DNA from 2 places in the Microbacterium sulfonylureivorans genome. Region 1 is predicted to be linked to the other one. Evidence: predicted binding sites of a transcription regulator. Region 1 holds the regulator's gene; the other holds the start of a gene.

Region 1 (3,405 bases):
TCGTTCGAGCCGTTCGCGGCCCAGATCTGGTCGCGCGTCAGCCCGTGACCGAGGTACTCGGCGAAGCCCTCGCGAAGGGCCGTGAACTCGCGGTCGGGATACCGGTTGACGTCGCGGAGCGCGAGCGCGATCGAGTCCATGATGTCGTCGGCGACGACTTGCGGCACCGGATGCGTGTTCTCGTTGACGTTGAGCGCGACGGGGAGCGGAGCCTGCGGAGCGCCGTACGGCGTCATTCCGCGGAGGTCGTCGCGCAGGGGGAGGTCTTCGAGGCGTGGACTCACCTCTCCCATGGTAGAGGCGCAGCACGGGCGGATCGGCGGTGTGTCGACGCGCGGCGCGAGGCCGACTCAGGGAGCGGTGTGGTACTCCGCCGGGATCGCCAGGCTCTGTCCGGCCTGCAGGGAGACGCTGTCGAGTGCGTTGAGACGCACGAGCGCATCGACCACGTCGCGGGGATCGGCTGCGGGCGCGACCGCCTCCGCGATCGACCACAGCGTGTCGCCCGACGAGACCGTGATCGTCGTGAAGGACTCGATCGGGGCTCCGGCGTCGCGCGACGCGAGTGCGGAGCCGCCCGAGATCATCGCGAAGCAGACGGCCAGCGCGGCGGGCAGCGCGGCGAGGACCGCCAGCACGCGGCGACCGCGCACCGTCAGCCGCAGTCGCGTCGCCGGACGCGCGGCGCTCCGGAAGGATGCGCCCGTCAGTGCGGGTGTCGTGATGCCGATCGCGGTCATGATCTGCTCCTCCTGCTGGGGAGAGATTCGCACCCGCCGCTCGGCCGGGAGTGGGGGATGCGAATCTCTGTACCGAAGTTATCTTCGAACTATGGCGATGTCAAGGGACGTTTCGGGAGACGATCTCTCGAACGCGACACGCGGTCGCGGTGTTCCCCGAGAGCACCGAATCCGGATACGGTTTCGATACGAGAACCCCACCACGGGCCTCCGACATTCGAAGACCGCTGCACTCTCGAGAGCCCGAGCGCAGCGAGACAGGAGCCGGACATGAGCGACGCCACCGGGCGCGACAGGCCGCAGACGCGGCGGCGCAAGAGCCTGAGCGACAAGCAGCTGGCGATCCTCGAGGTCATCCAGCGGTCGATCGCCCGCCATGGCTATCCGCCGAGCATGCGTGAGATCGGCGACGCCGTCGGGCTCAAGTCCCTGTCGAGCGTGACGCACCAGCTCAACCAGCTGGAGCTGAGCGGCTACCTCCGGCGTGACGCCGGCAAGACCCGCGCGATGGAGGTCCTCATCGACCTGCCGGGCACCGCGACCGAGAACCCCGCCGACACGGCGCCCTCCGTCGGCGACGCGGCTCTGGTCCCACTCGTCGGGCGCATCGCCGCCGGCGTTCCGATCACCGCCGAGCAGCAGGTCGAAGAGATCTTCCCGCTCCCCCGTCAGCTCGTCGGCAAGGGCGACCTGTTCATGCTGAAGGTGTCGGGCGAGTCCATGATCGACGCCGCGATCTGCGACGGCGACTGGGTCGTCGTCCGCTCGCAGGCGACCGCCGACAACGGCGAGATCGTGGCCGCGATGCTGGACGGCGAGGCGACGGTGAAGACATTCCGCCAGCGCGACGGCCACACCTGGCTCCTCCCCCGCAACTCCGCGTTCGAGCCGATCCTCGGCGACGAGGCCGTCGTGCTCGGCAAGGTCGTCGCCGTCCTCCGCGCCGTCTGATCACCCCTCGCGGGTGAAACTTCCCGCAACGTCGTCGCCGTCCGCCAGAATGGGCGGCATGAGCGACATCGACACGGCGGACGCCCAGGCGCTCGCAGACCGCGTCCGCGAGCTGGAGTCCGAGAACGCCCGTCTCGCCGCGGAGGCTGCACCCGCACCGCGCTCCCGCCCCGCCGGAGGCCGATGGCGCACGGCCGTGTCCGCCATCTGCATCGTGGTCGCCGCCATCCTCGTGCCGGTCTCCATCGTCAGCGCGTGGGCGCGCGTCCAGCTGGTCGAGGAGGACGCGTTCGTCGCCACCCTCGCACCGCTGGTCGACGACCCCGCCGTCCAGGCGCTCGTCATCGACGAGACGATGGACGCCGTCACCGCGCAGGTCGACTTCCACGAGCTCACGTCTTCCCTGTTCGGGGGGCTGGCCGACATCGACGGCATGCCGCCGCGCGCCGCGCAGGTGCTCCAGATGCTGGAGGCGCCCGCCGCGGACGGCCTCGAGAACCTGGTCCACCAGGCGGTGACGCGCGTCGTCGAGTCGGATGCCTTCTCCGATGTCTGGGCGACCGCCACGCGCGCCGCGCACCGGGCGCTCACGACCGCGGCCACCTCCGACGGCGGCGGCCTCGTCGTCCGCACCGACGACGGTGTCGGCATCCAGCTCGGCGCCATCGTCGAGACCGTCAAGCAGCGCCTCACGGACCGAGGGGTCAGCGCGGCGCAGCTCATCCCCGCGATCGACCACGTCGTCATCATCGGCACGGGAGAGAACCTCGCGCTCATCCGCACCGGATACGCCCTGGCCACGACGCTCGGATGGTGGCTGCCCGTCATCACCCTCGTGCTGTTCGGGCTCGGCATCGCCATCGCACGTCGCCGCAGCGTCGCCGTGCTCGGCACAGGTCTCGGCATCGCGATCGGGGCCGGAGCCCTCGCCGCGACGCTGTCCATCGGCAACACCGCGATGCAGATCGTCGCGACCGACCTCGCGCTCTCGCCGTCCGCGATCGAGGTCATCTACGGTCAGCTGGTCGCCGCCATGGCGCAGACGGCCATCGTCCTCTCGCTGCTCGGCGTCTTCGTCGCCGTGCTCGGCTGGGCGATGGGCGGCTCGTCGCCCGCCCAGGGCGCGCGTGGCGCCGTCCACGGCATGAACTCCGCCGCTCGACGGCAGCTCGCGTCGCGCGGGTTCGACACCGGAGGCTTCGGCGGATGGCTTGCCCGCCACAAGGTGCTCGTGCGCACGATCATCGCCGTGCTCGCCGTCCTGTGGCTGTTCGCGCTGCGCCCGTTGTCCATCGGCGACGTGGTGCTCGTGATCGTGGTCGCGTTCGGCGTCGCCTGGATCCTCGAGCTGCTCCAGCGCCGTGCCGAAGAGCACGTCGTCGTCGAAGCTGTCGTGGACGACGCCGCCGCACCCGTCGAGGTCGTCGAGGAGTCCGAGGTCATCGAGATCGAGCCTGTCAAGGCGACGGATGCCGCGACCGTGGGGGCCGCGGCATCCGACTCGAAGAAGTCCCCGAAGGGCTAGACCGCCGCGCCCACCTTGTCGCGGATCGAACGCGTGGCCTCGATGATGTTGCGGAGGGACTCCACCGTCTCGTCGTAGCCGCGCGTCTTGAGCCCGCAGTCGGGGTTGACCCAGACCTGACGCAGCGGCAGCTCGGTGGCGGCGCGGTCGAGGAGGTCGGCGACCTCGGCGACCGACGGCACGCGCGGC
Region 2 (3,405 bases), 1.5 Mb from region 1:
CAGCGGGGCATCGGACTTCACCGCAGCACCCAGCAGACCGAGCTTTCGCGTGATCGACGGTTGCGTCAGCTCGAAGAACCGGCGACGTGCGCCCAGACCACCGCGCAGCCGGATGGCGACCACTCCGTTCGCCCGCGCCGGTTCGGCGACGAAGTCGAAGGAATGGGTGCGCAGCGCGGCATCGATCATGGCGAGGATTCGGGGATCCTTGTCGGAGATGCGGAGGATCCCCCGACTGCAGCTTCCCTCAGCGTCGAAGATCCCGCTGAGGAATCCCCGTAGCCATTCATCCGAGGCGACGTCGGGCCACGCGACGACCGAGCCGACCGTGGCGAAGTCGGCGGCGCGCGAGGTGAAGATCGCCTCCATGGCGCGTCGGGTCGGCGTCGCGGGAGCGAAGCTCCGCGTCGTCGTCTCCACACCGGCAAGCGCGAGATACCTGCGCGAGCGATCGAGGGCCTCGTTGTCGGCGAGAGCCAACCGGAAGCGGTGCGCGACATAGGTGTGCTCGCTGCCGGTACGCCGGTACTCGCGCTTCAGCATCATCCCGTCGCCGCGGATCATCCCGCACAGATAACCCCGGCGAAAGTCGTCTGTCTCCACACGTTCGACAACCGCGCCGCCCATGCCGAATCCGAGCAGCTTGTTGTTCGTCGTCAGGAACGGGCGCTGGGGACTGCCCGACGGGGCAGGTCTGACGTACTTCCACCCTCGCTCGGTGAGGAAGCGGTGGTCGCCGCTCGCCACGAGTTGTGTGCCGTCGGCCAGCGTGACCCGATGGGCACGCTTGCGAGTGGACCACTTCGCCGAGACGGTCGCAGGCGAGTAGCGCCGGTGGGCGCCTTCTCGCGTCGTGCCGACGACGACATCGCCGACGGAGACCTCGCGGAGCTTCCTGCTCCGACCGTCCGCCATCAAGATCATCGTGTCGGGGTGCAGGCAATAGACGCAGGCATGACTGCATCCGCGGTAGGGGTTCACCGTCCAGTCGAACGGCATCGCCGACGCTCCCGGCACGTGGTTCAGCGCGGTCTTGCAGAGCACCTCGTGGAAGGTGACTCCGGCGAACTCGGGAGTGGTGACGGACTGCACGAGGCCGTTGAGGTGCTCAAGGCCGGGCAGGGCGGAGGCATCCGCCACGCCCAGCTCCTGACCCTGCCATCGCATGCATCAATGGGAACAGATGTTCGAGTCTCTGTCAAGATTCGACACATCCGCATCGAACACGCGGCGAGGATGCCGCGGCTTCTCGCCGCCTGGGTGCCGCGCAGGTGAGAATGGAACCGTGACGGCGCCCGGATCGTCAAACCCCCCGATGTCTCGTCGCGCAGCCCGCGCGCTGCGCGAGGAGGCTGATCGTCGCGCCCGCGAGGCGGGCGCCGACGACGGCGCATCGTTCGTGCCGCCCGACGACCCGACCGCGCTCGAGCTCGCGATGCCCCTCGCGGCCGCGAGTCCCTTCCACCTCCCCGCCGAGTTTCGAGCGGCGGTCGCCGCCAGCGCGGCACGGCAGGCTCCTCCGGCGTCCGCGTCGGAGCAGCCCCGCCCCCGTCCGGGTCGCACCCGGCAGCGGCCCGACCGCGGTCACAGTGCACGCCGAGCGGCGCGGGCCGAGCTGCTGCTCTCGGCCCAGGAGACTGACGGCCCGGCGCCTCGACATGCGCGCCCGCGTCGCCTCGCCCGCACCGGCGTCGTCGCGCTGATCGCCGTCGGCGGGATGCTCCTCCTCGGGTCGGCGGCGGCGATGACGGCGATGGTCTCGGGAGCGCCCGATGCCGCCGGCGACGACTCCGCGACCCGCATGGACGCCGGACCTCAGCCTGTGGCTGCGCTCCCCGTGCCGGTCGTGGAGCAGACGGCGGTGTCGATCGACATCTGCGATGAACACGAGGTCATGACCGCTCTCGAGGCGCACGACGACGCCGCCGCGATCGCGGCGGCGGGCGGCGCCGAGGCGTTCCGCATCGCCGTGGCCGAGGGGCACGCGCCCTGCGTCGACCTCTCCGATCCGACGCGCGTGTGGACCGTCGTCAACAAGGCACGTCCCTACACGCCGGTCGACTACCGGCCCTCGGACCTGGTCATGCCCGACGGTGTGCGCAGCGTCGAGGGCGGGTCGCTGCGGTCGGATGCGGCATCCGCGCTCACCTCGCTCGTCACCGGTGCGCGCGAGGCCGGCGTCGGCGAGGTGGCGCTCGAGAGCGGATTCCGCTCGTACCAGACGCAGGAGGGCTCGTACGGGCGGCAGGTCGACGCGAAGGGGGTCGAGGAGGCCGACCTCGTCAGCGCCCGGCCCGGCTTCAGCGAGCATCAGTCTGGCCTGGCGGGCGATGTGGTCGCCTGCGCCGGCGGCTGCGGGACCCTCGACGACCTCGCCGCGACGCCGCAGGGCGAGTGGGTCGCCGCGCACGCCTGGGAGCACGGCTGGATCGTCCGGTACGTGGAGGGGGCGACCGATGTCACCGGGTATTCGCCCGAGCCGTGGCACCTGCGGTACATCGGACCCGAGCTCGCACGGGCCTATCACGACGGCGGGTGGACCTCGCTCGAGGACTTCTTCGGGCTCGAAGCGGCGCCCGGCTACGTCGGCTGACGCGCGATCCGACCCGGCTGCGACGGCCCGCGACGGCCGGATTGAGGCATCCCACAAAGCGCGGGACGCAGTTTCACGATACTTAGGATCGGATCTCACATACCAGCCGGTCTGAAAATGTTGCACCCGGTATGATCGAGTCGGGCCATCCGGTGACGTCGCACGCGACCTGCCGCCGGCGAAACGCTCGAAGACGAGAGGAAGGCGCACATGGAGCGCGACATCTACGACGAGGACCACGAGGCGTTCCGCGACGTCGTCAAGGAGTTCATCAAGCGGTACGCGACCGAAGAGAAGCGCAGGCAGTGGGATGCGGACGGCGAGATCGATCGCGCCACCATGCTCGCGGCGGGGGAGTCGGGCCTCATCGGACTGTCGGTCCCCGAGGAGTTCGGCGGCGCCGGCATGCTGCAGGACTATCGCTTCCGCGCGATCGTGCTCGAGGAGACGATCGGCGCCGGCCACGGCTCGCTCGCGGGTGCGTTCGGCATCCAGGACGACCTCGCCGTGCCCTACATCGTGCACATGGGCACGCAGGCGCAGAAGGAGAAGTGGCTCCCCGGCATGGCGACCGGCGAGATCCTCGGCGCCCTCGCGATGACCGAGCCGGGCGCCGGCTCCGACCTCCGCGGCATCAAGACCACGGCGAAGAAGGTCGACGGCGGCTACATCGTCAACGGCGCCAAGACGTTCATCTCCAGCGGCAAGACGGCCGACATCGTCGTGACCTTCGTCAAGACGGGCGAGGGCAACCGTCCCGACGCCTTCAGCCTCCTCATCCTCGAGGACGGCATGGAAGGCTTCGACCACAG

What was found. Region 1 encodes LexA, which represses DNA repair genes until DNA is damaged. Its sites were predicted from a motif close to TCGAACANNTGTTCGA; they were not measured.
Region 2: a site for LexA is predicted at 1,176-1,191, ahead of EER34_RS06705 (intein-containing Rv2578c family radical SAM protein). Genes of this name have one in related genera too.

What each region holds. Positions count from the first base shown of each region.
Region 1 is NZ_RJAD01000001.1:33,672-37,076, forward strand. Features, by position in the region: gene EER34_RS00175 (histidinol-phosphate transaminase) at 1-293, opposite strand, end outside; gene EER34_RS00180 (LysM peptidoglycan-binding domain-containing protein) at 351-740, opposite strand; gene lexA (transcriptional repressor LexA) at 1,011-1,691, shown strand; gene EER34_RS00190 (hypothetical protein) at 1,750-3,216, shown strand; gene metE (5-methyltetrahydropteroyltriglutamate--homocysteine S-methyltransferase) at 3,213-3,405, opposite strand, start outside.
Region 2 is NZ_RJAD01000001.1:1,515,431-1,518,835, forward strand. Features, by position in the region: gene EER34_RS06705 (intein-containing Rv2578c family radical SAM protein) at 1-1,167, opposite strand, end outside; gene EER34_RS06710 (M15 family metallopeptidase) at 1,316-2,593, shown strand; gene EER34_RS06715 (acyl-CoA dehydrogenase family protein) at 2,804-3,405, shown strand, end outside.